3 regions of the Kribbella ginsengisoli genome follow, and region 3 is predicted to be linked to each of the others. Evidence: riboswitches for the same ligand, from Rfam matches in the RefSeq annotation. Region 3 holds a riboswitch; each other region holds the start of a gene.

Region 1 (10,313 bases), on a different contig from region 3:
CGCCGATCCCGCGGACCGGGGTCCAGTCGTTGCCCAGACCACCCGAGTACTTCGCCAGCAGCGCGTTGTTGCGGATGCCGGCGAAGATGCCGGACAGGTCGTCGTCGACCGTGGTGAGGAAGCAGCTCGACAGCTGCGGGCGGGTCGTACCGGAGTTGAACAGGGTCGGCGTGCTCGACATGAACCGCATCGAGCTGAGCAGCTCGTAGAACTCGATCGCGCGGTCCTCGCGGTGCTCCTCCTTCAGCGAGATGCCCATCGCTACTCGCAGGAAGAACGCTTGCGGCAGCTCGAACCTTGTTTTGTCGATGTGCAGCAGGTACCGGTCGTACAGGGTCTGCAGGCCGAGGAAGGCGAAGTTGAGGTCGCGCTCGGGCTTGATCGCGGCAGCCAGCTTGGCCAGGTCGAACGTGGCCAGCTCGGGGTCGAGTAGGCCCGCGTCGATACCGGTCTGGATGTACTGAGGGAAGTAGTCGACGTACGCCGTGGCCATGTCGGCCTGGCTCGCCTGCCGCGCTTCACCGTGCACCCGGCCGAGCGTCTCGCGACGGATCTGGTCGAGCAGGAGGCGTGCAGCGGCGTAGCTGTACTCCGGTTCCGTCTCGACGTACCCGCGAGCCGCCATCACCAGGGCGAGCTCGACCTCATGCTGCGCGATGCCGTCGTAGCAGGAGCCGAGCGTCTCGTCGAGGATCAGCTCGGCATCCACGGCGTCGAGGCCCGCCGCTGCCTCGGCGACGATGACGCGGAGCCGGTCGACGTCCAGGGGAGTGGTGCTGCCGTCGGCGGCGCGGACGTTGATCACGGGCCGGGCGGGTGTGTTGTTCGTGCTGTCGCTGGTGCTCAGCTCGGCCGCGTTCTCCGGCGTACGGGCTTTGGCGCGCTCTTCGCGGTACAGGACATAGGCGCGCGCGACCTGGTGCTCGCCGGCCCGCATCAGCGCCAGCTCGACCTGGTCCTGGATGTCCTCGACCTGCACGCTGTGCCGGCCGCGGCCGGTCAGCGCGTCGACCACCTTGGCGGTGAGGTCGGCGATCAGGTCGCGGACGCGGTGGCTGGCGCCGGCCTCGCTGCCCTCGACGGCGAGGAACGCCTTGCTGAGGGCGACCGAGATCTTGGTCGGGTCGAAGGCGGTGCTGTTGCCGTCCCGGCGGACGACGGTGAGCTGGTTCGGGGGTGCGGCCTGGGCCGCCTTGCCCGCAGAAACGATGGTCACAAGCGCTCTCTCCACGCGAGTCTCTTGACGACCGGGACCCCGGGGAAGCGCACGACGAGTTCCCGCACCAGAGCCGCGCAGCCCGCTCTACCCGGCGCCACCCGCGGCGCGGCGCCATCGCACCGACCCACTGTGCTGCGCCGACCGGCCGGTGGTGCACCGAGTTGCTGGGACTTCCTCGCCGGTGCGGTACACCGGCGTTGCACGACCTGTCGCTTGCTCGCCCTGCGACCCGCCCTCGAGGTCTCGGACAGCGCGTGCCGGCGGCACGCGCACCGGTCGCAGGTATTCGGGCTCACGGGACTGCTTCATCCGCTTACCGCTGCGGGGCAGCCCCGGATTTCCACCGGGTTCCCCTGTCGACCAGTGATGTGACCTTAACCCGCTGAACCCCACATCTAGTGTCTCGACGCGCCGCGTGTCGCACATCTTGTGTGAAAAACGCATCTCGGGTGCGATGTCAAGTTTGGCGCAGCGGCTCCGACCCGGTACCGGGAGTCGTCAACGAGGAGCTGGTATGAACGAGTTATTGCAGGAGCAGGTTGTGGACGCGATCGAGGGTCTGGTGGCGTCGGGTGCGGAGAACGGCGTGCAGGCCGCTGTCTATCGCCGGGGCGAGTTGATCGTGGATGCCGTGGCGGGGATGGCCGCTCCCGGTCGGCCGGTTGCGTCGGACACGCTGTTCTATGCCGCGTCGACGGTGAAGGGGGTGACGTCGACCGTCGTCCATGTGCTGGTGGAGGAGGGGGTGTTGTCGTACGACACATTGGTGGCTTCGGTGTGGCCGGAGTTCGGGGCTCATGGCAAGGAGGGGACGACGATCCGGCATGTGCTGACGCACTCGGCCGGCGTACCGGCGGTGCCTGCGGATCTGACGTTGTCGCGGTTCTGCGATTGGGAGGCGATGTGTTCGGTGATCGCTTCGCTGGAGCCTTGGTGGGTGCCGGGGGAGCGGGTGGGGTATCACGCGGTCACCTTCGGCTTCATCCTCGGCGAGGTCGTCCGACGAGCGACCGGCTCACCGATCTCTTCGGCGCTGGCATCTTTGGTTGGCGAGCCGCTGGGGATCGCGGGGGAGTTGTACTTCGGCGTACCGGCCTCTGAACTCAAGCGGGTGGCGCACTTCGAGGACGACCCGGCCGGCGCGGCCATGTTCGCTTCGTTGCCGCCGGACTTTCCGCTCTTCAAGTCGGGCCCGCGATCGCTGTTCCCCAATGCGGCTCTGGCCAACAACACCGCCGTGACGATGGCCGACATCCCGGCCTGGGGGACGGTCACCGCTCGAGGTATGGCTCGCATGTACGCCGCGCTGATGTCCGAAGTCGATGGCGTACGTCTGCTGTCGCCTTCCCGTCTGCAGGAGATCTCAGCCCTCTCCACCACCGGCCTGGACGAGATGACCGGCGGCCCGGCGCAGTACGGCCTCGGCTACACGATCGGCCAGCTCGGCATGCGCCCTGCTCCACCGACTGTCTTCGGCATGGTCGGCATCGGTGGCTCTGCCGCCTACGCGGACACCGCCACCGGGATCTCGGTAGCCGTCACCAAGAACCGCTTCAACCCCACCGAAATCAACGCCTTCGACCAGGTCTGGGACCTCGCCACCAAACTGCTCTCCTGACAGCCGACCCTCTGGCCGCCCGAGGGTTTGGGAGCGGATCGGGTGGGCGGTGTGACGGTTGGCCTGGTCGCCGAGGCGCGCTCCTGAGCGGTGGATGGAGCGGCCTCCGCCTCGACGACCAGGGATCGGGGGTGTGCGGTCAGGCCGCCAAGGCATGGAGGTCTTGGAGGGTCATGATCTCGGAGCCGTGGTGGATCAGCTCGCGGTTGAGGCGCAGGACCACGTGGCCGAAGGGTTCGGCGGCGTCCAGTTCTGTCGCCTGGCTCAGGCCGACGGTCATGGCTTGGTCCTCGTCGAGGTTGGCGATGGAGTCTTGCCAGGCTTCGACCCAGTGGGTGAGCCAGGCGACGGCGTCCTGGGCGTTGCCGTGGAGGGTGATGTCGGCGCGGCCTTGTCGGCTCGCGCCGAAGGTCCACTCCCAGCGCTCGAAGAACGTCTCGGTCAGGTGTGCGATCAGCCAGGCGATCGTCCGCGGTCCGCGATGGTCCGGCTCGTCCGGCCATTGCGCCACCCATTCGCCCGACCCGAGCGACCTGAACCGCCCCGCGTACTGCCGGCGGACGACGGTCAGCGCCTCACTGCTCGGCCGCCAGAAGTACTCCTCGTCGGTCAGCGCCGCCAACCGCCCGGACAACACCATCCAGCTGAAGCCGAGCTGCCCGCGCACCATCGCCATCGCAGACGGCCGCTGCAAGATCTCCCAGTCGAACGGCTCCGGCATCACAGATCCTCACACTCCCCGATTTGGTCCAACGCTCGAACATGTGTTCGAATTGTTCAACGCCGGGAGCCAGAAAGTCAACCAGGACAGCGTGTTGGTGCTGGTGTCACTGGTAGCGATCTGCTAGCCGCCCGGCGTGAAGCGCTGGTGAGAGGGAGGTGAAAGACATGTCGCTGATCGTTGGTTGTCGGCCCCGTCGGGGACGGGGCCGACAGACTCTTCCCGCGACCCGACTTGTCCTGGGACGAGCGGGAGAGTGGGGTTGAGTAGGAGATTGGGGTTGAGCGGGACAGCGGGGTTGACCAGGTCAGTCGGCCGGTCTCGCCGGGGCGGACGGGACCGGTCGGTTCGGCGACTCGACCCGGGTGTCGGAGGCGGGGCTGGCGAAGCGGCGTTCCAGGAGGGTGAAGGCGTCTATCAGTTCGGGCGCCTCGTACACGCGGTTCCGCCGACCGTCGGTGAGTTCGCGGAGTACTGCGCACTCGGTCAGGCGGGCGAGAGCCTGGTTGGCTGCCTGTTGGGAGCGGCCGATGAGTTCGGCGGCGGCTGCGAGGGTGAGGACGGGGGCCGCGGGCAGGGTTTCGATCAGCAGGTCGACGGCCGAGCCGGCGCGGACCGGGGCGGCTCGCTCGCGCCAGGCGGTCTTGAGGTCCGCGGCGGTGCGTTCGAAGCGGGCGGCCTCGGCGGTCGCATGACTGCAGGCGGTGGCGAACATGAGCAGCCATTCGTTCGCGGCACTCCGGGCGCGGGCGTTGGTCGCCTTGCCGGTGTGGCGGAAGGCGGTGAGCGCTTCGACGTACTGGGTTGCGTGTGTGGCAAGCGATAGCGACACCGGAGGCACGCTGCGTTCGACGAGACCCTCGGCTCGTAGTACCAGGTGGATCAGTGCGCGCCCAGTGCGACCGTTGCCGTCGGCAAAGGGATGGATCGTCTCGAACTGTGCGTGCGCGATGCCGGTCTTGGCCAGCACCGGCAGCGGTGACTCGCGGATGAAGGTCATCAGGTCCGCGAGTAGTTCGGGAACCAGATGCGCCGGCGGCGGCACGTAGTACGCCTCGGCCGGAGATCGCCCACCGATCCAGTTCTGCAGATAACGCACCTCACCCCCGAACTCCGGATTCGGCGAATGCGCCATCAACCGCCGATGCGCCTCCAGCACATGCTCGACCTCGAGCTTGTCCCCGATCCGCACCGACTCGGTCACCCACACCATCGCGTCGACGGCCCCCAACACTTCTTCGGCCGTCACATCATGATGCCGCCCACTGTCCCGCAACGCCTCAGCCTTGAGCAGCCGCCGAGCCCCCACCACCAGTCCCTCGATCTGCGAAGACCCCACAGCCTCAGCCCGCAACAACAACCGAGCCAACGCCTCACTGTTCGTCAGTACGGCGGCAGTCGCATCCAACCGCCCCAGATCCCCAGCCGCGTCCTCCAACGCAGCCAGCACCTCATCACTGAGATCGAACTCCCGCCCAACCAACGGATCCGGAAAATACAACTCATACGACCCACCCAGCCGCTCAGCCCGGGTGAACCCATCCGGGTGCCCCGGCCACCGATGCAACTCAACCCTGGCCACACCCTTATTCAAGCTTATCCAACAACCTTGAACAAGAGCTCACACCAGCTTGCTAGCCGAGCTTCCGGTGGGAAAGGAGAGCCGGCCGACGAGGTCGAGTGCGGTGAGGAAGCCGTTCCACTGCTGCGCTTGCGATGCACTCATGCTCGGCTCCGCTCGGTCCCCAAGGCCGGTACTGGGGTTCGGTGTTGGTCGAAGGCCGTCTAGGTACTCGCTCCATGGGATCGCGGGGCTGGTCAAGGCTGTCTGGTGGAGGTCGGGGAAGAAGGCCGGGCCGAGCATCGGGAATCCGAACAACTTGATCGGCCGGCCTACCGGTTATCTGGACGCGGCCGTGCTCTACGACTCGGCGCTGACCTGCGACGAGCCCAGCGCCGACTGTGGGGCGACGATCGAGATCTGGCCGTCGGCGAAGGATGCGACCGATCGCGCCGCCTACATCCAGAAGAATCTGAAGGAGATCCCGATGCTGGGCACGGAGTACGACTACACGTTCGACTCCGCCCTGCTTCGCGTCAACGGCAAGCTCAAGCCGTCCACAGCCACCAAGTTCAACGCGCTGTTCGGCGGGACGCCCTACACGCCCTGAAGCAGTTGGTCGCAGAGGTCTGCGAGTTGTTGGCGGAGTGGGCGGGCGCGGTCGGCGAAGGTGCGTTGGGCCGCTGCGTACTGCGCTTTGCCGGCTGGGGTTTCGATCTCGACGGGGGAGTAGCCCAAAGTGGCGAAGTCATACGGGGACGCGCGCATGTCGAGGGTGCGGATGTCCTTGGCCAGTTCGAAGCAGTCCAGTAGCAGAGAGCTGGGGGTGAAGGGCATCAGTTTGGTGGACCACTTGTAGAGGTCCATGTTGGCGTGGAGGCAGCCGCCCTGCTCGAGGGCGGGTTGGGACTCGCGTGTTGGTTGCAGGATGTTCAACGGCCGGGCCGGGGTGGTGAAGAAGCGGAAGGCGTCGAAATGGGAGCAGGCGATCTTGCTCGACTTCACGACCTGGTCGGTGCCCTCGGCGCCCAGCCGCAACGGCCAGTCGTGGCGGATCTCGTCGGAGCGAAAGACCATGGCCCATTCGTGCAGGCCGAAACAGCCGAACTGGGGCTGGCGGGAAGCGGTTGCTGACAGCAACTTTCCGATCCAGGCGATGCTGTCGGCGCGCCGCGTGACCTCGGCCGGATCCAGTCGCGCGACGTCGTCGGCGTACAGGTAGCCGCGTTTGGCCTCGTAGGACTGGGCGCCGCGCAGGCCGACGCCGGGGCCGGGGTGCCAAACCCGCAATTGCTTGGGGCGGGTGGGGTAGTAGGTGAAGAGGAAGTCCTCGACCGGGTGCTTCTCGCCGCGGCGCCGGCGGTCCAGGTGATCGGCCAGCAAGGCATCCACCCGACTTGCATGTGCTTCCTGCAGCGGCTGCCAGTCAGCAGGGTCCAGTACGACGGTCATAGGTCCAGGGAGAAGGCGTACAGGTCGACACCGGGGCGGGGGGACCAGTCGCGTTCGGGGAGGCGGGTGAAGCCGAGGCGGCCGTACATGCGGTGGGCTGTGGTCATGTAGCTGGCGCTCGACAAGACGACACGGTGAAAGCCCAACTCGCGGCTGCGATCCACGCAGTGCACAGATAGAGCGGTACCGATGCCGCGCCCACGGGCCGCAGCGGAGACGCCGAGCATCCGGAACTCGCCCTCCCCGTCCCGCCCGATCTCGCCGTAGACCGAGCCGGGTACACAGAAAGTCACCGTGCCCAACAGATCTGTACCGTCCACAGCCACCCACAACTCCGCCTTCGCGGCGCGGTCGGCCGCGTTGCGCAGGGTCAGCCCGTAGTCGGATCCCTTGGGGATGAAGCCGTCCGCGTCGTAGGCGTCCACGGTCAGCGAACCCACGTCCTCGTACTCCGCGGGCCTGGCCAGCCGGATGTCAGTCGTCACCGTGTAACTGTCTCACCCTGGCACGACGGTAGGCTCAGGCCCGTGCGTATCGCCAGATTCTCCGTTGATGACGAGCCGAAGTACGGCATCGTCGAGACCGACGACCCCGAGGGGCTCACCGGTACCGTCGCAGTGCTCGACTCGGATCCGCTCTACCGGCCGGTGCAGTTCACCGGCGAGCAGCTGCAACTGGCCGATGTCCGGCTGCTGGCCCCGGTGATCCCGCGCAGCAAGGTGGTCTGCGTCGGGCGCAACTACCGCGCGCACGCCGAGGAGCTCGGCAACGAGGTGCCGACCGAGCCGCTGATCTTCTTCAAGCCGAACACCAGCGTGGTCGGCCCGCGGGACGGCATCGTCTACCCCGAGCAGACCAACGACCTGCACTTCGAGGGCGAGCTGGCGATCGTGATCGGCCGGATCTGCCGCGACCTGCCCCGCGAGCGGGCCGAAGAAGTCATCTTCGGGTACACGATCGCCAACGACGTGACGGCCCGGGACCTGCAGAAGTCGGACGGGCAATGGGCGCGGGCGAAGGGGTACGACACGTTCTGCCCGCTCGGCCCGTGGATCAGCACCGACCTGGACGTGGCCGACCTGCGGGTCACCACCACGCTGAACGGCGAGCCGAAGCAGGACGGCCGGACCTCGCAGTTCATCTTCGACATCCCCGAGGTGCTGGCCTACATCACCTCGTTCACGACGCTGCTGCCCGGCGACGTCGTGCTCACCGGCACCCCCGCGGGTGTCGGCCCGATGCTGCCCGGCGACGAGGTCGCGGTCAGCGTCGAAGGACTCGGAACTCTGACGAACAAGGTGATCGTGCGTGACTGAAAGGCCCGCCCCGACCGACGAAGACGTCCTCGGTGGCTTGGAACCGAACCAGGTGCGGGTGCGCTTCCCACCGTCGCCGACCGGTCTGCTCACGGTCGGCAACATCCGTAGCGCACTGTTCAACTGGGCCTTCGCGCACCACTACGGCGGCAAGCTCGTCCTGCGGATCGAGGACACCGACAAGTCCCGCAACACCCCAGAGGCGCTGCAGTACACGCTGGACTCGCTCACCTGGCTCGGCCTGAACTGGGACGAGGGCCCGGAGGTCGGCGGCGACTTCGGCCCGTACCTGCAGTCCGAGCGGATGGACACGTACGCCGACGTCGTGGCGAAGCTGCTCGCGGCGGGCCGGGCGTACCACTGCTACTGCTCGCAGGAGGAGCTCGACCAGCGCCGCGAGGCCGCACGTACCGCGGGGCAGCACAGCGGGTACGACGGTCACTGCCGCGCGCTGACGCCCGAGCAGGTGCAGGCGTACATCGAGGAGGGCCGGCGTCCCGTAGTACGGCTGCGGATGCCCGATCGCCCGATCACCTTCGACGACCTGGTCCGTGGCGAGATCACCTTCCTGCCGGAGAACCTGGGCGACTACGTGCTCGTCCGGGCGAACGGCTACCCGCTCTACCCGCTGGTGAACCCGGTCGACGACGCGCTGATGGAGATCACCCACGTACTGCGCGGCGAGGACCTGCTGCCGTCGACGCCGCGGCAGATCGCCCTGTACGAGGCGCTTGCCGAGATCGGCATCGGCTCCGGCCGGACGCCGCGCTTCGGGCACTTGCCGTTCGTGATGGGCGAGGGCAACAAGAAGCTGTCCAAGCGCGACCCGGGCGCCGGCCTCGGCGAGTACATGGAGCGCGGCTTCCTGCCCGAGGGACTGCTGAACTACCTGGCCCTGCTGGGCTGGTCGATCGCCGACGACCGCGACGTCTTCACCATGGACGAGATGATCAAGGCGTTCGACATCCGCAAGGTGAACGCGAACGCGGCCCGGTTCGACCCGAAGAAGTGCGAGGCCATCAACGCCTCGCACATGCGGCTGCTGGAGCCGGCCGACTGGGCCGGCCGCGCGGTGCCGTTCCTGGCGAAGGCGGGCGTCCTGCCGGCCGAGCCGTCGGATGCGCAACTCGCGCTGCTGACCGCGGCTGTGCCGCACGTGCAGGAGCGGATGAACACGTTCTCCGAGGCGCCGGAGATGCTCGGCTTCCTGTTCGTCTCCGACCAGGACTTCTCGATCGACCCCGATTCGGCCGCGAAGGTGCTGACCGGTGACGCCGGCGCGGTGCTGGAGGCGACCGGCAAGGCGCTGGCCGGGGTCGGCGAGTGGAAGACCGAGCCGATCGAGGCCGCGTTGCGGGCGTCGCTGATCGAGGGTCTGGGGCTGAAGCCGAAGAACGCGTTCGGCCCGGTCCGGGTCGCGATCTCCGGCCGCCGGATCTCGCCGCCGTTGTTCGAGTCGCTGGAACTGCTCGGGCGGGAGAGTTCGCTCCGCCGGATCGAGCAGGCCCGCGCGAGCCTGCCGGCCGACTGATGGCCGCCGACGGTACGCCGGGACCCGGGGCGGCGATCGACCCCCGGGACGCCGGTCCGCAGCCGTACCACCGGCTGCTGCGCAACAACGTCACGCCGTCCGCGTTCGTGCTCCTCGGGGCACTGACCGTGCTGGTCGGCTGGATGTTCTGGAGTGTGCTGGTGCTGTCGATCCAGCAGTCGATCCGGACCGACCCCAAGGGGACCGTGTCGTGGCTCGGCCTGCTGGCGACGAACCTGTCGCTGATCGTGCTGATCCCGCTGACGATGCTGGTCGCGACCAGGCTGAACAAGCAGACGCCCGGGCTGCTGTCCTCGGTGACCGGCAAGCTGCGCTGGCGGCCGCTGGCAGTGTTCGGCGTCGCGGCCGTGGTGCTCGAGCTGGTGATGCTGGGCATCGTCGAGCTCGGCAGTGTCGACGTGCTGGGCAGCGGATCCAACGGCGTCGCCTCCGACGCGGCCGGCGTGATCGCGGTGACGTTGCTGACGTCGACGTTCCAGGCGGCGGGGGAGGAGTACTTCTTCCGCGGCTACCTGTTGCAGGCGGTCGGCGCGCTGGTGCGCAGCTCGCTGGTCGCAGTACTGGTGACGACCGTGCTGTTCACGATGGCGCACGGGATCTGGCCGTGGGAGAGCCCGGCGCTGTTCCTCGACCGGTTCGCGTTCGGGCTGGTGGCGGGGCTGCTCGCGGTTCGTACCGGCGGGCTGGAGGCGCCGATCGCGGCGCACGCGGCGAACAACGTGATCACCTTCATCTACGCGGCTTTGACCAACACCGTCGGCGACAGCCTGGGAGCCTCCGACGCGCCCTGGTCGCTCGTTGCGGTCGACGTGGTGAAGTTCGCCGCCTTCGGTGCGATCGCGTTGCTGCTCACCCGCAAGCAGGGAATGGCCAC
Region 2 (10,313 bases), on a different contig from region 3:
CAGTACGGGGGAAGCGCAGGTACCGGATCACTCGGTCCGTGTCCGATCCGGTGAAGTCGGCCGCCGCGACGAAGACGTCATGCGGACCGAACCACTGATTCCCGGCCACCAACGACAGCAACACGGCCCCCAGCAGCACGACACAGGCGACGGCGAGCCCGCCCGCCCGCAACCCGCCGCCCCTTACCCGGCCAAACCCATCACGGAGACCAGAGCCCTTCACCGCGTCCGGGCCCTCGACCGCGACCAGGTTCTTCACTTGACCAGGTCGGGGTGGATCAGCTTCGCGATCAGTTCGGTGGAGTTGGCGCCGCGTACGCCGGCCGAGTGGTGCGCGAACAACCACGGATACACGTGCTTGTTCTTCACCGACTTCAGATTCGCGTACGCCGGATTGCTCAAGATCTTCTGCACATCCGGCTGGACCTGCGCCTCTGTCAGCGACGCGTCGCAACACCCGCTGATCAGCACATAGTCGGGGTCGCGCTTGATGAACTCCTCGACGCTGACCTTCACGTTCCGCTTCGACGTCAGGTCGGCGAAGGCGTTCACCCCACCGGCCTGCTTGATCAGCACCGACCCGAAGTCCGGCCCACCCGACACCGTCAGCCCGCCACCCTCCAGCCCTGGGCGCAGGATCGCCACGGTCGGCCGGTCCGCACCCTTGACCTTCGCCTCAACAGCCGCGATCCGCTTCTGCTGGTCGGCGATCACCTGCTCGGCGCGGTCGGAGACGTCGAACAGCTTGCCGAGATCGCGCAGATCGGCGTACACGTTGTCCATCGAGACGGTCGACGGGTCGATCGCCTCGTCGCCCTTGCCGTCCGCGGTCGGGCAGAGCGGGCTGAAGATCCAGGTCTGCACGCCGAGGTCCGACAGGCTCTTGCGGCTGCCGAAGCTCTCGTCGCTGCCGCCGCCACCGAACACGTCGTTGAAGCCGGAGAGCACGAAGTCGGGGTTCTGGCTGAGCAGTTCCTCACGACTCGGCAGGTTCTTGTAGTACTTCGCGTCCTGCTGCGCCGCGGCGTACTGCGGCAGCACCTCCGCGTCCAGGTACGCCGTCCCGACCAGCCGGTCCGAGATCCCCAACGCGTGCGCCATCTCGATCGCCGGCTGGTACGCCGCGAACACCCGCTCAGGCGGCCCGTCGACGGTCAGGTCGATCCCGCAGTTCTTGACGGCGACGGCACCGGCGGCCGGCCCCGCTGTGGCGGCACCTCCGCATCCGGTGGCCAGGGACAGTACGACGACAGCAGCAACCAGCGTTTTCACGCGCGCCTCCAGCACCTCGTGGACGGTGTGACACGCCGTGGCCGGTCTCCTGGCTGACGGGAACCGCGCTCCAGGGTCTGACCTTCCCAGCCAACCTCGGCCAGTGGTCTCCACAACAGAACAACCCCGGAACATCCCGATCACAGTGGCGAGGGCCGCATCGGCATCACACCGATTTCCCGAACACCACGACCCCGCAACCGTAACCCACCTGCAACCCAGTCGCAGAAACCACCCCGGGAACAGGATGGTGAACCGGTTCAAGCACCAACGGAGGGCGGGCACCCCTGCGCGAGAAGGACGACAAGTCGGCAGGATCCCCAACCCCAGCCCCCAGCCCCCAGCCCGAAACATCTCAGGGGTTAACCCCTGAGATGTGGGGTTGCCCAGCGGGATTCTCGGGGGGCAACCCAGCAACTGAAGGGTTAACCCCCGAGATGACGGTGGGCGGCGACGGTCGGCGGGGTCAGCGGGGGTAGAGGTCGGCGGGGTCAGCGGGTGTAGAGGCCGGACATGGTCAGGACGAAGCTGGCCATGTCGTCTTTGTCGGTGGTGCCTGCGGGGAGGGGGACCAGGTCGACGATCTTGTCGGTGCCTACTCGGATGATGGAGCGGCCGGTGACGGTGTCTACGTAGGCTTCGTCGCCGAGGGGCATCGGGAAGGAGGTCGCGGCCTTGCTGATCGGAGCGGTGATGGCTGCGGCGTCCTTGACCCGGCGGACGGTGGAGTAGAGGACGCGGGTCTTGGTGAGCCAGGCGCAGACGATGTCGCCGGCGTCGGTCTCGCCGTCGCGGCGGACCGAGGCTTCGATCCCCATCACCTTCGTGGCGGCTGACGTGCCGCGCTCGCACTCCGGCCGGGTGATGTACGGCGCAGGCTCCGGCAGCCCCCCGGTCTGTTGGGCCGCGTCCTGGGCCAGTACTACGTACTTCGCCAGCGTCGCCGGCGGCCCACTGATCTTGCGCAGCTTGCCGTCGGCCAGGAACACGACGAAGCGGCTGGTGCCGAATCCGCCCTGCCCGACGGTCAGCGACTTGGCCGGCTCGCCCTTGGTCGCGTCGTAGGCCTTGCGAACCGCCGCCAGATCCGCGGCCGTCGCAAAGAAGGCGGACGTGCCAACTCGTAGTACCGGCCCGGACGAGTTGCTACTCAACCCGAGCTCGCACTGGTCGTACGTCGGGAAGCCCAGCTCCGGCAGCACCGGCTTCGGCTGGATCCGCACCACCGGAACACCCAGCGTCGTCTGCACGAGCGTCTGGTTCATCCGCACGCACAAGGTGTCGGCCACCTTGGAGGTAGGCGGCGTACTAGGCGTCTCCGACGGCGTAGAGGTCGGGGTAGGCGTCTCGGCGGGCGTAGTGCTGACTGACACCAGCGGCGGCACACTGGGCGCCGTCTCGCCTCCAGGACCGCCGCACCCGGCCAGCAACGCAGTACTGCCGAGCAGAGCGACCACCAACCGAGTACGCATGGTCACAGAGCCTAACCGCAAGCCCTACTCATGGCTCTCGATGAACTCCTTCGTCTTGGCGATCGCGAACCCCCACCCCTGATGCACCGTCGGCGCCGGCGGGATCGCGATCTCGTCCGGATTCGTCAGTACGTCGATCAGCACCGGCCCCGTAGTACCCAGCGCCTGCGAGACCGCCGAGTCCACGTCACCAGGCCGCTCGACCCGAATCCCGGTCAGCCCGATCGCCCTCGCCACCTCGGCGAAATCCGGGTTCGCCAACTTGGTCCCGTACTCCGGCAGCCCGACCTGCTCCATCTCCAGCTTCACCATCCCGAGCCGCCCGTTGTTGAACACGACCAACTTGACCGGCAACTCGTACGCCACCGCCGTGATCAGGTCCCCCAACAGCATCGACAACCCGCCGTCACCGCAGAACGCCACCACCTGCCGCGACCGATCCACCGCCGACAACCCGAGCGCATGCGGCATCGCATTGGCCATCGACCCCAGGTTGTACGACCCGATCAACCGCCGATCCCCACGCATCCGCACGTACCGCGCCAGCCAGACCGTCGACATCCCCGTGTCACTCGTGAACAGCGCATCGTCAGCCGCATGCCGATCCACCGCCGCAGCGAGCAGCTCCGGCCGGATACGCGCATCCGGGTTGTCCACCTTGCGCCGCAGCAACCCCTTGGGCTTCCGGTCGAACCCAGGATCCGTGAACTGCACCTGCCGCTCCCGCCAAGCCGCGTACGACTTCCGCGCCTTCTCCAGATGCGCAGTAGACGTCTTCTGCTCAAGCAAAGGCAGCAACTGCGCAAGCGTCGGCTGCGCGTGCCCAACCAGCCCGTGGTCGACCAGCACCCGCCGCCCGATGTGCCCACCCCGCACATCCAGCTGCACGACGGTCTTCCCCGACGGCAGGAACTCCCGGTAGGGGAAGTCGGTCCCCACCAGGAACAGCACGTCACACCCGTCAAACGCCACCTTGCTCGCGTGATTGCCCAGCAGCCCCGACTGCCCGACCTCCTGCGGCAGATTCTCCTCGAACCGCTCCTTGGCCTTCAGCGTGAGCACAGCGGGCGCTGCCAACAGCTCCGCGAGCTGCTGCACTTCAGCCAGCGCCTCCCGCGCTCCAGCACCGACCAGCAGCGTCACGTTGTCCGCAGCGTTCAGTACTGCCGCCACCTTCGACAGCTCAGCCGCATCAGGCACTGTGTGCGACGCAGGCTCGAGGAACTGCGGCACCGGCGTACCGTGCGGCACCTCTAGACCGCCAACGTCACCAGGGATCGACAGTACGGCGACACCGCGCTCCGCGAGCGCCGCATTGACCGCCTGCTCGATCAGCCCCGGCGCCTGCTCGGCAGTGGACACCGTCGCAGTGAAGACGGCGACATCCGCGAACAGCACGTCGTTGTTGACCTCCTGGAAGAAGTCACTGCCGATCTCCTCCCGCGGCACCTGCCCACAGATCGCCAGCACCGGCACCCGCGACTTGGCCGCGTCGTACAGGCCGTTGAGCAGATGGATCGCCCCCGGCCCGACCGTCCCCATACACACACCCAGACGACCGGTGAGCGACGCCTGCGCTCCAGCAGCGAAGGCACCCGCCTCCTCATGCCGTACGCCGATCCAGTCGACCCGGTCCTCGCGCCGGATCGCATCGGTGACCGGGTTGAGGGCGTCGCCGACCACACCCCACACCGAGGTCACGCCATGCGAGGCCAGCGACTCAACCAGCAACTCCGCGACAGTGCTCACTGCAGCCAGCTCCCTAGGGTCTGAATACGTCCGGATCCGCCTGTACCCAATCGCGGGCCCAAGCCTTCGACACGTCATGAATGCCGCCCAGCAGCTGCCCCGGCGCGAGGTGCTCGAACAGGTCGGCATAGCTCTCGGTACGGGCGTGGTCGACCCGCCGGAGCAGCATCCGCGGCTCCAGCTGTTCCGGCCCTTCCAGCCCCATCGACGCGATCACCTGCATCGCCGACTCGACCGTCTCGCGCTGGTAGTTCGCCACCCGGTGGGTCTTGTCGGCGACGTCGAGTGCACGCATCCGGCGAGGGTCCTGGGTCGCGACGCCGACCGGGCAGGTGTTGGTGTGGCAGGTCTGCGCCTGGATGCAGCCGGTCGCCATCATCATCGCGCGGGCCGCGTTGGTGTAGTCGGCGCCCTGCAGGATCCGCTTCACGACGTCGACACCAGTGGCGACCTTGCCGCTGGCGCCGATCTTCACCCGGTCCCGCAGCCCGACGCCGGTCAGCGCGTTGTGCACGGTCAGCAGGCCCTCGGTCAGCGGCGTACCGATGTGGTCCTCGTACTCCTGCGGCGCCGCGCCGGTCCCGCCCTCGGCGCCGTCGACCACGATGAAGTCCGGAGTGATGCCCTCGGCAACCATCGCCTTGCAGATCGCCAGCACGTCGGTCCGCGAGCCGACGCAGAGCTTGAAACCGGCCGGTTTGCCGCCGGCCAGCTCGCGCATCCGGGCGATGAACAGGACCAGTTCGCGCGGCGTCGAGAACACCTGGTGATACGGCGGCGAGACGACCTTCTTGCCGACCGGTACGCCGCGGACGGCCGCGATCTCGGGCGTCACCTTCGCGCCGGGCAGCACCCCGCCAAGACCGGGCTTCGCGCCCTGGCTGAGCTTGAGCGAGACGAGTTTGACCTGGTCGTCGGCGGCCTTGTCCCGGAACTGGTCCGGGTCGAAGCCGCCATCGGCGTCCCGCGTCCCGAAGTACCCGCTGCCGATCTCCCAGACCAGGTCGCCACCGTTGCGGTGGTACTCGCTGATCCCGCCCTCACCGGTGTCGTGCGCGAACCCGCCGCGCGCCGCACCCCGGTTGAGCGCCTCGATCGCGTTGGCGCTGATCGCGCCGAAGCTCATCGCCGAGACGTTCAGCAACGCCATCTCGTACGGCGCAGTGCAGTCAGGCCCGCCGATCCTGACCCGTGGGACCTGCTCGGCGACCGGCTTCGGCGCGGTCGAGTGGACCAGGTACTCGTACCCGACCTCGTTCACGTCCCGCTCGGTCCCGAACGGCTGCTCCTCGTTGGTGCCCTTGGCGCGGGAGTAGATGGTCGAGCGGGTGTCGCGGTCGTACGGACGGCCGTCGTAGTTGCGCTCGATGAAGTACTGCTGCAGCTCCGGCCGGATCTTCTCCAGCAGGAACCGCAGATGCCCGATGACCGGGTAGTTCCGCAGGATCGAGTGCTTCTTCTGGATCACGTCATGGATGCCGACCGCAATCAGCAGGACCACGATGCCGAGCAGGACGAAAAGCAGCACCATGCTCTCGAAGCTACTCCGTCGATCCCGCCGGGCCCGGCAGGAGCGCCTTGCGGACCGGTTACGTCGACTCGGCCCGCAGATCACGCTGCCGGACCGCGTGCTCGTCGGTCCGGGCGTCGTACCGCCAGAACTCCCGCAGCCAGACCGCAGTACCGACGACTCCGACGACACAGAGCGCCCCACCGCTGACGATCGCGGTCCGTACGGTCGTCAGGTCGGCCACCAGGCCCGAACGCGCCTGTCCACCGAGCGGACCGAGCGAGTAGCCGAGCATCTCGATCCCGGCCAGCCTGCCGCGCATCTCGTCCGGGATGGTCTGGTTCCAGATCACCGACCGGAACAGCACCGACACCATGTCGGCGCCGCCCGCGATCGCGAAGAAGCCGATCGCGAACCAGATGTTCGGCGCCAGCCCGGCGATCCCGACCGACGCGCCCCAGACGATCGTCGCGCAGACGACCGCCCGGCCCTGGTGATGCACCCGCTTGGCCCAGCCGCTGGTCAGGCTCGCGCACATCGCGCCGATCGCCTCGGCGCTGTAGAGGAGACCGAGCAGTTTCGGCTCCTTCAGGATGTCGGTCGCGAACGCCGGGAACAGCACGATCGGCATCGCCAGGAACATCCCGACCATGTCGACCAGGTAGGTGGCGAGCAGGTCCTTGCGCCGGTAGGCGTAGACGATGCCCTCGCCGATCCCGCGCAGGCTCGGCGGTTTGCTGTGCTCATTCGTCTTGTACGACCCGAGCCCGGCGTACAGGCTGGTGGCGATCACCAGGCCGGTCAGCTCGATCCCGAACGCCCAGCTCACCCCGGCCGTGCCGACCAGTACGCCGCCGAGCGCCGGACCGGCGAGCTGGCCGATCTGCATGGTCAGCGACATCAGCGCCACGCCCGCGGCCATCTCGTCGTGCTTGACCACCCGCGGGAAGAGCGCCTCCCGGCTCGGCCGCTGCAACGAGGTGGCGATCGCGTTCAGCCCGCCGCAGACGTAGATGAGCCAGATCTGCGGATGCGCCAGCAGCGAGTTGGTCAGCATCAGCGCGCAGATCAGCGCCTGGGCGACACCGGTCGCGACCAGCATCTTGCGGCGGTCGACGTGATCGGCCAGCGCACCGCCGTACAGGCCGAAGACGACCAGCGGGACGATCGTCACCAGGCCCATCGCGCCGACCGCGAAGTTCGAGCCGGTCAACTGGTAGAGCTGGAACGGCAACGCCACGTAACCGACCATGCCGCCGAGGAAGAACACCGAGCCGGAGACGACCAGGATCCGGAAGTCCCGCGACCCCCGCCACGGCGTCAGATCGATCTTCAGGCGGGCCAGCCGGGTCCGGAAACTTGTTGCCACTGGCACATAGTGACAGCTGGATCGCCCGAGGATGAACCCATTTCCGTCCTACTGTCGGCCGCATGATCTCGAACCTCAAAGCCCATGCCCGGGCGTTGGCCGTTCTCGCCACCGGTGCGGCGGTCGCCGGCACCGTGTTGCTGGTCCCGACGGCCGCGCAGGCGAAGACCAGCGCCACCACCCAGGCCTCGAGCGCCACGACCACGGCCGCCGTGAGCGACCTGCTGAAGCCCGGCCAGATCCTGAAGCCGGGGCAGTACCGTCGCTCGAAGAACGGCGTCTACACCTTCATCATGCAGGCCGACGGCAACGCCGTGCTCTACAAGAACGGCAAGACCCCGGTCTGGAGCACGGCGACGAACAAGAAGTCGTCGGCGATCGTGATGCAGAAGGACGGCAACCTGGTCGTCATCTCCGGTCGTACGCCGGTCTGGGCCAGCGGCACGCACGGCAGCACCAACGCCATCCTCGCTGTGCAGAACGACAGCAACCTGGTGATCTACAACTCCCGCGGCAAGGCCGCCTGGTCGCGCTGGATGGTGATGGTCACCCTCGGCGCCGGCCGGGTGCTGCCCGCCGGCCAGATGCTGTACTCGCACAACCGGATCTTCCGGCTGCAGATGCAGTCCGACGGCAACGCGGTGATCGTGAAGAACGGCAAGACGCCGATCTGGAGCACCCGGACGATCAGCAAGGGCGCGTTCGCGACCATGCAGACCGACGGCAACTTCGTCGTCTACACCGCCAAGAAGAAGCCGCTGTGGTCCAGCAGGACGACCCGCAAGGGCTCGGTCCTGCAGATGCAGGACGACGGCAACCTGGTCGTCGTCTACGGCCGTACGCCGGTCTGGGCCAGCGGCACCGGCGGTCGCTGACGCTGGTCGACAACCCTCCGGACCGCCGTTGCATCAACCTGCAACGGCGGTCCGGCCACCGTGGCCGGTTGAAGCCCTACCGTCGGACGAATGAAGGCATTCACCGCACTCCTCACCGCCGCGCTGGCCACCGCAGCCGCCTTGGTGGTCACCCCCGCCGCCCAAGCAGCTCCCACGTCGGCCACGGCGGTCGCCGACCAACTACTCCCCGGGCAACGGCTGAAGTCGGGTCAGTTCATCCGGTCCAAGAACGGTGTCTACACGCTCCGGATGGCGAACACCGGCACGGTCCAGCTGCTCAAGAACGGCTTCGAGGAACCGCTGTGGTCCTCGTGGACCTATCGGCCGGGATCCGTTCTGGTACTGAGCAAGACCGGCACCCTCGACGTCATCTACGGCCGGACGAAGATCTCATCGATCGGCCCGAAGAACGCCCCGAACGCCAAGCTCGTCCTGCCGGACACCGGCAACCTGACGATCCTGAACACCGCCGGCAAGGCGGTCTGGAACCGGCACATGGTGATCGAGACACTCTGGCCGAGCTTCATGATCCACGCGGGGGACGCGAACGGCCGGGACCTGGTCATGTACTCGCAGAACCGCATCTACACGCTGCAGATGCGGACCGACGGCAACCTGGTGTTGCTGAAGAACGGCAAGACCGTGCTGTGGAGCACCGGCACCAAGAGCGGATGGACCGCCGGGCTGCTCTCGGACGGCACCTTCGAGACGCTCAACCTCGGCGGTGACAGCGTCTGGCGGATCGAGACCCGCAGCCCCGGCACCATCCTGCAGCTCAGCAACACCGGCGGGTTGCGGCTGATCTACGGGCGCACGGTGGTCGAAGTCCTGCACTGAGTTCGGCGAACTACTCGGGCGGCGGTCTACACGCCGGACGGCTGTTGCATGTTGCTGCAACAGCCGTCCGGCGTTTTGGCCCGGCGACTCCCCTACCGTCGGACGCATGAAGGCATTCACCGCAGTTCTCGCTGCCACACTGGCGACGGCAGCCGCCCTGGTGACCACACCCGCCCAGGCAGCCCCGACCACGACGACCTCCACGACCGCGATCGCCGACCAGCTCCTGCCTGGCCAGCGGCTGACGGCGGGTCAGTACATCCGCTCCAAGGACCACCAGTGGATCCTCGTGATGCGGGCGACCGGCAAGTTGGAGCTGCTCCGGCCGGGCACGGGCACCTACGAGTGGGCGATCAACACCGAGCGCAAAGGCTCCGTCCTGCGGATGGAGACCGACGGCAGCCTGAGCATCATCTACGGTCGGACCAAGGTCTGGAGTGGCGGCGCCAAGGCGAGCCCGAAGGCCAAGCTCGTGCTCCCGAACGACGGCCTGCTGAAGATCGTGACTCCGCTGGGCAAGTCGGTCTGGAACCGGCACATGATCATCGAGACCATGTGGCCGGGCAGTGAGCTCTGGGCAGCCGGCCCGCGCAACATCGCGGTGTCCGTGTTCTCGCCCTCGAAGGTCTACACCCTCCAGCTGCGCCCCAACGGCGATCTCGAGCTGATGAAGAACAACAAGACGCTGCTGTGGCGGGCGCCCGACCCCAGCAAGACCCCGGACTCGATCGCCAGGCTGACCCCGGACGGCACCTTCGCCGTCTACAACAACTTCAACCTCCCGACCTGGTCGGTCGGCGGCAAGAAGCCCGGCACCGTCGTGCAGGTCCGCGACGACGGCTCGCTGGTGCTGATCTGGGGACGCACGCTGGTGAAGAAGCTGCACTGATCGAACCACCCGGGCTGCGGTGGCGTCATACCCCTTGAAAACATCAGACCTAGGGGGATCACTTCAGATGATCAAGAACAAACTGCGCGCCACCGCAGCTCTCGCCGCCTCTGCCGCGGCACTGATCGCCGGTACGGCGGTTCTGGCGGTCGCACCGGCCAACGCCGCCACCACCTCCAGCGCGTCGGTTTCGTATGTCTCCGACACCCTGAAGGCGGGCCAGTCACTGAAGGCCGGCCAGTACATCCGGTCGAACGACGGCAAGTACGTGTTCAAGATGGACGCCCAGGGCTGGGCCTCGCTGAGCCGTGGTCCCGGC
Region 3 (10,313 bases):
CCGGACTGGTCGACGTACAGGGAACCCGGGGCCTCCCCCCACGCCTCGATCATTGCTTGCTGCAACGTTTCGGGGGTCTTGCCGAACCAGTGCTGGTACGTCGAGAGCGGGATCTTCGCGACCGCACTGGACAGCTGCTCGTCGGTGAGCCAGTCGACGTCGTGACCGCCGGCCGCGATGAGCCGGTGGATGAGTCCGTCGGCGCCGTCCGCGCCCTGGAGCTCGTCGAGATTGAGGTCGGGGCCGAGGTCGTAGCCGGCGTCCTTGAGCTGGCCGAGGATGACGACCGCCGAGGCCGGGGTGTCGAGGCCGACGGCGTTGCCGATCCGGGCGTGCTTGGTCGGGTATGAGGACAGTACGAGCGCCAGCTTCTTGTCCTTCGGCTCGACGTGCCGAAGCTTGGCCTGGGCGACTGCGATGCCGGCAAGCCTGGCGCAGCGCTCCTCGTCGGGGGCATAGCTGGCGATGCCCTCGGCGTCGTACGCCTTGAAGGAGAACGGGATGGTGATCAGGCGTCCGTCGAACTCGGGGATCGCGACCTGGGTGGCAGCGTCGAGCGGGCTGATCGCGGCGTCGCTCTCGAGCCACTGCTCGCGGGTCGAGGTGAGGGCGAGGCCTTGGAGGAGCGGGATGTCGAGGGAGGCGAGGGCGCCTGCGTCCCAGGAGTCGTCGCCGCCGGCCGTTGCGTTGGAGGCAACGGTGCCGCCGGCCGCGAGGAGGGTGGTGACGAGGACATCGCATTGCTTGAGGAGGGCGAAGAGGTCGGCGTTGTCCGCGTGGGTGGGGTCCAGGCCGCGCAGCGTTCCGCAGTACAGGGGAAGGGGCTGGGCGCCGGCCTGCTCGATCGCGGTCGCGAGGGCGTCGACGAAGGCTGTGTTGCCGGAGATCTCGTGGGCGCGGTAGTAGACGATGCCGACTACTGGGCGGTGGTCCTTGGTGAAGGTGCGGCCGGCGCGGATGCCGTAGGTCGGGAGGGTTTTGGGCGGGTCGAATGCGTCGCCGGTGAGCAGGATGGTGTCTCTGAGGAAGCCCGCCAGGTTCTGGAGGTTCTCGGAGCCGCCCTCACGGAGGTACGCGAGCGCCTCGGTGACCGCGCCCGCGGGGACGGTCGACATCGACATCAGCTCGGCGTCGGGCGCTGCCTCTCCACTGAGCACGACGGTGGGGATGTTCGAGGAGATGACGGCGTCGAGACCCTCCTCCCAGGCGCGGCGACCGCCCAGCAGGCGGACCACGACGACCTCGACGCCGTCAAGCAGGGTGGCAACGTCATCGAGCTCGACCCGCGCCGGGTTGGCGACCTTCCATCCGGCCTGAGCCTGCGAAGCGGCCAGCAAGTCGGTGTCGGCAGTGGAGAGCAGCAAAAGGTTCGCGGGCACGCGCGACCGGTCCTTCCTCGGGGTGTCCACGCCCCAGGTGGCAGGTACGACAGCAGCAGTTCCTGACTCCCGGGAAACCCCCGGTCACAGTGGCGGGACCGCCCCGGACTCACACCGGGTTCCTGCACAGCCGTCGATGACAGCACGACTCTAGTCGACCACGTCGGCAACTACTCCCCCACGGTCGAGCTCCGCCTGCTCCACCGTCGCTCACACGCCTCGACACTCCCACCCACGCCTGCGCATCGATCGCAGGACGTCGGCGGTGTGGGGACTACTGCCTGCTCTTGTGTGCGGCTTGGACCGGTGGCGCATTAGCTTGCTGGGGTGGATCTCTTCTCGGAGTCTTGGGGTGCGTTGCGGGCGGCGGTTGCTGGGCTGGGTGATGCCGACTTCGGCGAGGCGTCAGGGTGTGCGGGGTGGTTGGTGCGGGATCTGGTTTGTCATCTGGTGATCGATGCGCAGGATGTGTTGATCACGCTGGTGACGCCTAGCGAGGCCGAGGCGACGCATGACTCGGTGAGTTATTGGGCGGTGGCTGAGGCGGCGGCTGCTGGTGAGGATCCGCTGGATGCGTTGATCGTTCGGTTGGCGGCGGCGTACGGGGATCCGGGGTTGCTCAAGTTTCATCTCGATGATGTGGGTGCCGCGGCCGGGCGGGCGGCCGAGTTGGCTGATCCGAGGACGCGGGTCAGCACGCAGGACATGGTGCTGACGGTGAGCGACTACCTCTCGGCGTACGTGCTGGAGTGGACGCTGCACCACCTCGATCTGGTCGCTCACCTACCGCAAGCGCCAGGACCATCGATCGAAGGCCTCGCCGAGAGCCGGGACATGATCGAGCAGATCGCCGGCGCTGGGTTTCCTGCGAGCTGGTCCGACAAGGACGTGCTGTTGATCAGCACCGGGCGCCGTGATCCGTCCGACTTGGAGAAGACGCAACTCGGTGAGCTCACCAAGAAGTTGCCCCTCGTGCTTGGTTAAACCAGTGGCGCGTGGGCCGACAGGGCGGACACTCTGGGGCAATGCGACTGACCTTTCTGCATGACCCGCGTGGTGGTGAGAGCCTTACGTTGATCCGGCGTGCGGACGGGGCGGAGTTCAATCTGTTCTCGTACTCGCGCAAGCACCGCGTGCCGCACGATCTCGCGCATGCGGTCACCGAACGCGAGCTGCGCATGCCCGACGGCATCTTCGGCTGTATCGCAGCCGGTGCGGTCTTCGACAGCATGGAGCAGACGGCCGGCAAGAAGCGTCACGACGCGAAGGTCCGCAGCGCGCGCATCCTCAAAGCACCGAACAGCATCGGCATGAGCGAGGCGCTTTCGAGCGTCTTTCACATGGCGGTCGAGAAGGACCAGTCCACGCCGTACGCTGAGGTCCGCGAGATGTGGGGCGTCACCCGAGCCGATCCGTGCCCGTACGCCGATGTCGACCTCGACCGCACCACCGAGACCCTCCGCGAACTGAGCCACCGCTGGCAGGCGAGCTCCGACCCGCTCGATTTCCCTTGGCCGGAATCGCTTCAGGCGGAGGCATCACAGCACGGTCCCAAAATTCGCGTACGTACCGGTCGTCGCGACCGCTAGCTTGTCGCTCCGGGGCACGATGCCGGAGAAGATTGTCCCGGCCTGCCGGCGGGCTAGAGGACGTCGCGGAGGTACTGGCCGGTGAGGCTTTCTGGGACTTGGGTGAGGAGGGTGGGGGTGGTGGCGGCGACTATGCGGCCGCCGTCGGTGCCGCCGCCGGGGCCTAGGTCGATGACGTGGTCGGCGTTGGCGATCATGTCGAGGTCGTGTTCGATCACGATGACCGTGGCGCCGGCGGTGATCAGGCGGTCGAAGACCGTGAGAAGGACGCGGATGTCAGCGGGGTGCAGGCCGACGCTGGGTTCGTCGAAGATGAAGAGGGTGCCTTGTTGGGGCTTCTCCAGGTCGGCGATGAGTTTGAGGCGCTGGGCTTCGCCGCCGGACAGAGCCGGAGTTGCCTCGCCGAGGATGAGGTAGCCGAGGCCGACCTCGTCGAGGGTGCGGAGGCGCGCTTGCATCTTGCGCAGGCCGGTGAACTTCGAGCGGGCCTGTTCGACCGTCAAGGCCAGAGCACCGGCCATGGTCAGGCCGTCGAGGGTGATGGTGTCGCAGTCGGGGTTGTAGCGGCGGCCTTCGCACACCGGGCAAGGAATGTCGACGTCGGGGAGGAACTGGACGTCCAGCGAGATCTGGCCGGTGCCGTCGCATTGCGGGCAGCGCAGACTGCCGGTGTTGTACGAAAAGTCCGCGGCCTTGAGTCCGCGCGACACCGCTTCCGGAGTACCGGCGAAGGCTCGGCGGAGATCGTCGAGGACGCCGCTGTACGTCGCCACGGTGGAGCGCACGTTGCGCCCGATCGGAACGGCGTCGACGATGACGGTACGGTCGATGCCGCCGGCGTCCAGGTGACGTACATGCTTGGGTGCCTGGCCGAGCAGCGCCGGGGCGAGGCTGTCCAGTACGAGGGTGGTTTTGCCTGACCCGGAGACGCCGGTGACCGCCGTGAGCCGGAGCAGGGGGAACGACGCTTCGAGCGCCTTCAGGGTGAAGCGGGGAGCTGTCTCAAGGTGGATCCGGCCGTGTTCGAAGACGTCGTCAACCGCTACCCGTGGACGGACGACGGCCGGCTCTTCACCGCTGAGGAAGCCGCCGATCACCGACGCGGACGACTTCGACAGGTCCTCGACGGTGCCGGTGGCAACAATCTCGCCGCCGTGCGCGCCGGCTCCGGGGCCGATCTCGATCAGCCAGTCGGCGTGCCGGAGTACGCGGACGTCGTGGTCGACGAGGACCACGGAGTTGCCGGTCTCGACCAGGCGGCGGGCGACCGCCATCAGGGCGTCGATGTTGCTCGGATGCAACCCGATGGACGGTTCGTCGAGGACGTACAGCAGGCCGGTCGCGCTGCTTCGCAGGGTGCGGCTGAGCTGTACTCGCTGCAGCTCACCGGTCGAGAGCGTGCGCGAGGCGCGGCCGAGGGACAGGTAGCCGAGTCCGAGGCCTAGTAGGTGCTCCGCGGTCGGGATGAACGCGTCCACGATCTGCGCGGCCATCCGGGTGAGCTCGGCGGGCGCGGCGGCCGGCAGCGAGCGGACGAAGGTCGTCGTACGGTCGAGGCTCCAGGTGGAGATCTCGTCGAGGGTGACGCCGTTCAGAGGTACCGATCGCGCGCGCTCGTTGAGCCGGGAGCCGCCGCAGGACGGGCACTCGGCGATGTGGACGAAGCGGTCGAGGCGGGTGAGCGACTTCTCGCTCTGGGCGTTGGCGAGCGCGTCCTCGATCACCCGGTTGGCGTTGCGGTAGGCCGCATTGAGCTCGAAGGCGTTGCCCTTCTTGCTCGTGACAACGACCGTCCGCTTGGTCTCCTCACCGTTCAGGACGAGCTCACGTTCGGCCGGAGTCAGCTCCCGGAACGGCACATCCACCCGTACGCCGAGCTGCGCGACCACCTGAGGCAACAGCCCGGCCCCGAACGAAGCCCAAGCCGCCACGGCTCCGTCCGCGATCGACAGGGACTCGTCCGGTACGAGCGCCTCCTGATCGATCTGCCGCGTCTCCCCCGTGCCCGCGCAGGTCTCGCATGCGCCATCGCTGTTGAATGCGAACGACTCAGCACCCGGTACTTCGAAACGCTCGCCGCACTCAGGACAGGTGAGATGCGCGGTCGACGCGATCTCGAGCGTCGGCTGCACGCGATGACCGTTGGGACACAGGTGCACCCCCAATCGCGAGTACATCAGCCGAAGCGAGTTGAGCAGCTCCGTCGACGTACCGAACGTACTGCGAACACCCGGTACTGCGGGACGCTGATGCAGCGCGATCGCGGCCGGTACTCCGTCAACGGCGTCGACGTCCGCGCGCGCAGCCTGCGAGAGACGCCGGCGCGTGTAGGACGACAAGGCCTCGAGGTATCGGCGTGAGCCCTCCGCGTAGAGCACGCCCAGCGCGAGCGACGACTTGCCGGACCCGGACACGCCAGTGAGGGCGACGAGCTGCCGAAGCGGCACGTCGATGTCGACGCTCTTCAGGTTGTGGACACGGGCACCTCGTACTGCGACCTGCTCGCCCCAATGCATACGGTCATCGTAGGTTGCCGATCGTCAGATTCAGCTGATCTCCCGAGCCGCCCACACCCGACAAGCCTGACCCTTCACCCCATCGCCGGACTCGCTTGAGCGAATCGCCAGTGATGTCCTTCCAGATCCGCAACCTCGTACGACCGGTAGCCGTGCTGCTCGATCGCCGAAACGATGGCCGCGCCCTCAGCGGTACTCCGGGCGAAGTGCGCGTCGAGGTCATCGACATAGACCCAGACCGCATGGTCGACCGGATGAGGACCCACCCGCTCCTTCGAGGCGAGGAGCATGATGGCCGAGCCACCGACGCGCAGCTCGTTCCACGACGGATGGTTGCCGTCGGCGGACAGTCGCAGCGAGGACTCCAGCCCGAAGACCCTCGCCAGCCAATCGGCAGCTGCGGCGGGATCCTCGTAGTACAGGGCGATCCCCAGGCGGTCGAGCTCAGCCGGTCCCTGCGTAGCAGCAGCTGAAGCGATCCGATCGGCGAACCAGGGGATGACGTTCGGCCAGAAGTAGAAGGCCTTGTCGCCGCCCTGGACAAGGGATTGTTCGACGCTGACCCGGGTGCCGCCGTTGGACGGCTCGAAGCGGATTTCGGTTTCGGTGTCGTCGACGGAGCTGCGGTAGGCGAAGAAGGTGCCGGGTTCCCAGGCGGTGATCTGGCCGAGTTCGAGGACATCCTCGCCGGCGGCGGCGTCGGCGTACCGGTAGATCTCCAGGATCCGGCCGCCGAGGCCTGGCTCGATCTGCATGCCGATGGCTCGGGTGGCGTCGAAGAAGTTGATCGGGCCGCGGACCCACCACAGATCGATCTCGGCGGTGAAGACCCGGAAGGCGGTCGCCGGGTCGGTGGCGACCTCGACGGATGCGGATGCGGACGGCTTGGTCATGAACTCTCCTCGATGTGTTTCTTGAAGGCTCCCAACTGCTCCTGCCAATGCGCCTGGACCTGATCGAGCCACGCCTGCACCGCGACCATCGGCTCCTGCCGCAGCCGGAAGACCCGCAGGCGCGCGTCATCCGGCACCCGCTCGTCGTCGATCACCCGGGCGGCCAGCAGGATCCGCAGGTGCCGGCTCATCGCCGGCGCCGACGCGCCCGCCGCCACCGCAAGCTCCCCGGCCCGCCGCGGCCCCTCCCCCAGCAACCGAACGACCTGCCGCCGCGTCGGATCGGCGAGCACCTCGAAGAAGCGGTCAACTTCGTCTTCCATGGATTAATAGTTACAGCTGGCGTTAACTATTCGCAAGACGTGAAGCACCCTGACGCACTAAAGTGGGCGGGCCCGATGGTCGGCTCGGAAAGGACGTTCGTGGAGCAGCACACCCGGAGAGCGCGCGTGCTCGACGTACTCACCGCTGAGCAGGCCTGGGAAGTACCGGATGGTTGGCTGGCGGGGGTTCGAGGGCAGCTTCGCGCCTGGGCCGAGGATCCGAAGGCTCTGCGGCCGGGAGCCTTTCCCGAGTTCGTGGCGGGAACGCCCGCGGCAGTCTGGTTCGCGCATCAGATCGCTCCGCTGCTGACCGGCTGGATCCCGGTACTCCGCGGCGAATACGCCGACGTCAGCGCAGCCGTGACCCGGGACTTCCACCGCCCGCCGGCCCGGTTGGGCGCCGGGCATCTGGTCCGGGTCGCCGCGACCGACTGGCCGCTGCTCGTCTTGTCGGGCGCGCGGGGCTTCGACGAAGAGGGCCGTCGGCAAGCATTGCAGCTGTCGCGTGACGTGGTGAGCCTGTTCGTCGATGCCCCGCCGATGGCGGCCCGTGCGCAGGCGTTGACTGCTGGGTTCGATCGAGTGCTGGGTGACCGCGAGGCGACCCGGATGCATGTCGCGGCCGACTACGAGACGATCGCGCAGTTCTGGCGGACGACGGTGCTCAGCGAGGCGGAGCGCGAAGTACTGCCCGAGCTTGGCGGCTCCGAGGCGGCGCTGAGGTACTCGCTGGACTCGTTGCGGGATGCGCATGCGAAGTTGTCGGCTGTCGTTGCGGACGATGAGGCGCCGGAGTTCGCGCAGGTGCTGGCGCGGTTGATCCGGGCGGCCGGGCTCGCCGGGCAGCCTGCGGAGGTCGGGCAAGTTCTAGGCGCTGAGGGGTGGGATGTCGAGGGCGCTCTGGCCGAGTTGCGGGGTGGATTCGACGCCGACGCTTGGCTGGGGCGCAATGTCGATTGGCTGGGCAGGGCGGTCGCGCAGGACCAGCGGGCGGCGGCACGGTCGTGGGTGGCGGCGGCTACGCGGGTGTCGGTCCACCTGTCGGGCGTACTGGAGAACGGGCCCTGGCCGGAGCCGGAAGTGCCCGACCTCGGTGCGTTCTTCGAGCACCTCGACGGTCGGCGCGCGCCGGTCGTGAAGGCGGCGCCGGTGGAGCAGGTTGCCGCTGCGCCGGTGGCTCTCGAAGTACCGGAGCTCGAGCAGACTGGTGCGCTGGCTGAGTTGGAAGCCTTGATCGGGCTGGAGTCGATCAAGGACTCCGTGCGGCGGATGGTCGCCGAGATCAAGACCAACCAGCGACGCAAGGAGCTCGGGCTGCCGACGCAGGATCGGGCCCGGCACATGGTGTTCGTCGGCAAGCCCGGTACGGCCAAGACGACGATCGCCCGGTTGCTCGCCAAGATCTACAAAGAGCTCGGCGTACTGGAGAAAGGCCACGTGGTCGAGGTCGACCGATCGGACCTGGTCGGCTCCGGGGTCGGTACCACCGCCCCGATGACAGCGGCGAAGTTCCGTGAGGCGCTCGGTGGGCTGTTGTTCGTCGACGAGGCCTACACCCTGGTACCGGACAACAACCCCGGTGACTTCGGGATGGAGGCCGTCGCCACGCTGCTGAAGATGATGGAGGACTACCGCGACGAGTGCGTCGTGATCGTCGCCGGGTACCACCGCGAGATGCAGCGCTTCCTGGACTCCAACCCCGGTCTGGCGTCGCGGTTCCCGAAGCTGCTGTCGTTCGCGGAGTACGACACCGATCAGCTGGTCGCCATCTTCGAGCTGCAGGCGAAGCAGAAGGGGATGATCCACAGCCAGGAGGTCCTGGCTGTGGTTCGCAAGTACATCCCCGCCGCTCCGCGTGGGCACAACTTCGGCAACGGCCGGTTCATCCGGAACATGCTCGAGGAAGCAATCTCCACCCAGGCGACCCGGCTGTCCCTGCGCGATCCCGAGACGCTGACCGAGCGCGACCTACGGGAACTGCTTCCCGAGGACGTCAGGCCGGCTACTTCGATGCGCGCCGAGGACTATCTGTTGCAGCGGCCGGGCACCTGACGGTCAGCCTCCGAAGGCTTGCTTGTAGAGGCTGAGGAGCTCCGGGTTCGATTCGCCGCTCTCGCCGCAGAGGCTGACATGGCCGTCGGTGGCGGTGACGAGGTAGGTGCCACCGACCTTGAAGTCGACGCCGAGCAGGGTGAGGACGGCGTCCGCGTCGGACTGGACCTCGACCGTGGTGGCGTCGCCACCCTTGTACCAGTGGTCGACGTGCAGGGTGACCTGCTCGCCTTTGATCGCGGTCGCGGTGCCCTGGAAGGCGGTCTGCATTCCTTGAAGGTCTGCCACCTCGACCGCGCGGCACTTGGCGTTGGGGGCGGCGCCGATCGTCAGTTTGACTGGGGCTTTGACCGGGGCTACGGCAGCAGGCGGGGCGTCCGAGTTGCCGGAGTTGCCTGCGACGGCCCACCCGATTCCCCCGGCGGCGAGCAGTACGCCGGCGGCGACTGCGGGCAGCCAGCGGCGGCGGTAGGTGCCACGGGTGGGCCGGGTTTCGGTGTCTGTGGACATGGTGGTCTCCAGGAGGCGATCTAGGTTCGGCTCGGGAGCGTGCTTCGCCGGATCGGCAGACCTCAGCCGGGCCAGCAGTTCGTCGTCGTTCACAGCTCGCTCCCTCCTTTACCCTTCTCCTGTCCGGCGCCGACCGCGTTCTTTCGCCCGAGGAGCACGGAGAGCTTTTTCTTTGCCCGATGCAACCGAATGCTGACGGCGTTGGCGGTCAGCCCGGTCACCTCGGCGATCCCGCGCGGCGCCAGCCCCTCCCAGGCCCACAGCTGCACGACTTCGCGATCCAACTCGTTCAGAGTCCGCAACGCCTCATGCAATTCGGTGTGATCGACGCTTGCCGTCGGCAACACTTCCGCAGTACGGGCCAACCGCTCCACCAACCGCAGCCGCCGCCCCTCCGCCCGACGCGCGTTGGCCAAACACCCACGCGCGACGCCGTAGCACCACGGCAGCACCTCATCCGGATCGACCGCAGTACCGTCGCCAAGCCCCGGTACGTCATCCAGCCGCCGCCACAGCACCAACATCGTCTCGGCCAGCACGTCATCGACGGCGTCGGCAGCGGCCCGCCGCACCAGATACCGATGCACAGGCGCGCCCACCACACCTACCAACACCTCAAAGCGAGCCTCGCGCACCCGCACATCCTCTCGCCCGACCGTAGAAGTCACACCCACCCCTGTCCGGCAAGCCCCGGATTCTTTCTACCGGCGGACCAGTTGTACGTGGGTGGCGGCGGGTGAGCTGATCTGTTCTGCTACCCGGTACTGCGTGAGCGCGCCCTCCAGGTTGTCGAAGAGGCGGATGCCGGCGCCGGCCAGGATGGGGGCGACGACCAGGTTCAGCTCGTCGATCAGGCCGGCCCGGAGGTACTGCTGGACCGTGGTGGCGCCACCTCCGATGATCACGTCCTGACCGTTGGCTGCCTCGAAGGCTCGGGCGAGGACCTTCGCGGGCGGCTCGTCGGTGAAGTAGAACGTGGTGCCGCCCTCCATCGGGAGGTCGGGGCGGAGGTGATGGGTGTGCACGAAGGTGGCGTGGTGGTACGGCGGAT

What was found. Region 3 has a riboswitch for cobalamin ahead of cobN (cobaltochelatase subunit CobN). Riboswitches for the same ligand answer to the same signal wherever they lie in the genome.
Region 1: it holds a riboswitch for cobalamin, as region 3 does, so the genes downstream of both, ABD768_RS17105 (ribonucleoside-diphosphate reductase subunit alpha) here and cobN (cobaltochelatase subunit CobN) in region 3, are expected to answer to the same signal.
Region 2: it holds a riboswitch for cobalamin, as region 3 does, so the genes downstream of both, ABD768_RS24300 (ABC transporter substrate-binding protein) here and cobN (cobaltochelatase subunit CobN) in region 3, are expected to answer to the same signal.

What each region holds. Positions count from the first base shown of each region.
Region 1 covers NZ_BAABAA010000004.1:127,857-138,169, reverse strand. Annotated here, with positions in the region: gene ABD768_RS17105 (ribonucleoside-diphosphate reductase subunit alpha) at 1-1,216, opposite strand, end outside; cobalamin riboswitch at 1,480-1,617, opposite strand; gene ABD768_RS17100 (serine hydrolase domain-containing protein) at 1,734-2,837, shown strand; gene ABD768_RS17095 (DinB family protein) at 2,977-3,558, opposite strand; gene ABD768_RS17090 (Fic family protein) at 3,866-5,140, opposite strand; gene ABD768_RS17085 (hypothetical protein) at 5,439-5,729, shown strand; gene ABD768_RS17080 (3-methyladenine DNA glycosylase) at 5,717-6,571, opposite strand; gene ABD768_RS17075 (GNAT family N-acetyltransferase) at 6,568-7,056, opposite strand; gene ABD768_RS17070 (fumarylacetoacetate hydrolase family protein) at 7,099-7,887, shown strand; gene gltX (glutamate--tRNA ligase) at 7,880-9,418, shown strand; gene ABD768_RS17060 (CPBP family intramembrane glutamic endopeptidase) at 9,418-10,313, shown strand, end outside.
Region 2 covers NZ_BAABAA010000007.1:168,638-178,950, forward strand. Annotated here, with positions in the region: gene ABD768_RS24295 (FecCD family ABC transporter permease) at 1-259, opposite strand, end outside; gene ABD768_RS24300 (ABC transporter substrate-binding protein) at 256-1,272, opposite strand; cobalamin riboswitch at 1,295-1,478, opposite strand; gene ABD768_RS24305 (hypothetical protein) at 1,764-2,744, opposite strand; gene ABD768_RS24310 (thiamine pyrophosphate-dependent enzyme) at 2,769-4,493, opposite strand; gene ABD768_RS24315 (FMN-binding glutamate synthase family protein) at 4,507-6,024, opposite strand; gene ABD768_RS24320 (MFS transporter) at 6,083-7,372, opposite strand; gene ABD768_RS24325 (hypothetical protein) at 7,435-8,247, shown strand; gene ABD768_RS24330 (hypothetical protein) at 8,338-9,105, shown strand; gene ABD768_RS24335 (hypothetical protein) at 9,212-9,994, shown strand; gene ABD768_RS24340 (hypothetical protein) at 10,062-10,313, shown strand, end outside.
Region 3 covers NZ_BAABAA010000001.1:1,073,753-1,084,065, forward strand. Annotated here, with positions in the region: gene cobN (cobaltochelatase subunit CobN) at 1-1,379, opposite strand, end outside; cobalamin riboswitch at 1,417-1,544, opposite strand; gene ABD768_RS04755 (maleylpyruvate isomerase N-terminal domain-containing protein) at 1,707-2,363, shown strand; gene ABD768_RS04760 (C2 domain-containing protein) at 2,405-2,968, shown strand; gene ABD768_RS04765 (excinuclease ABC subunit UvrA) at 3,022-5,484, opposite strand; gene ABD768_RS04770 (VOC family protein) at 5,559-6,377, opposite strand; gene ABD768_RS04775 (ArsR/SmtB family transcription factor) at 6,374-6,700, opposite strand; gene ABD768_RS04780 (AAA family ATPase) at 6,800-8,752, shown strand; gene ABD768_RS04785 (hypothetical protein) at 8,756-9,355, opposite strand; gene ABD768_RS04790 (RNA polymerase sigma factor) at 9,352-9,897, opposite strand; gene ABD768_RS04795 (dihydrofolate reductase family protein) at 9,964-10,313, opposite strand, start outside.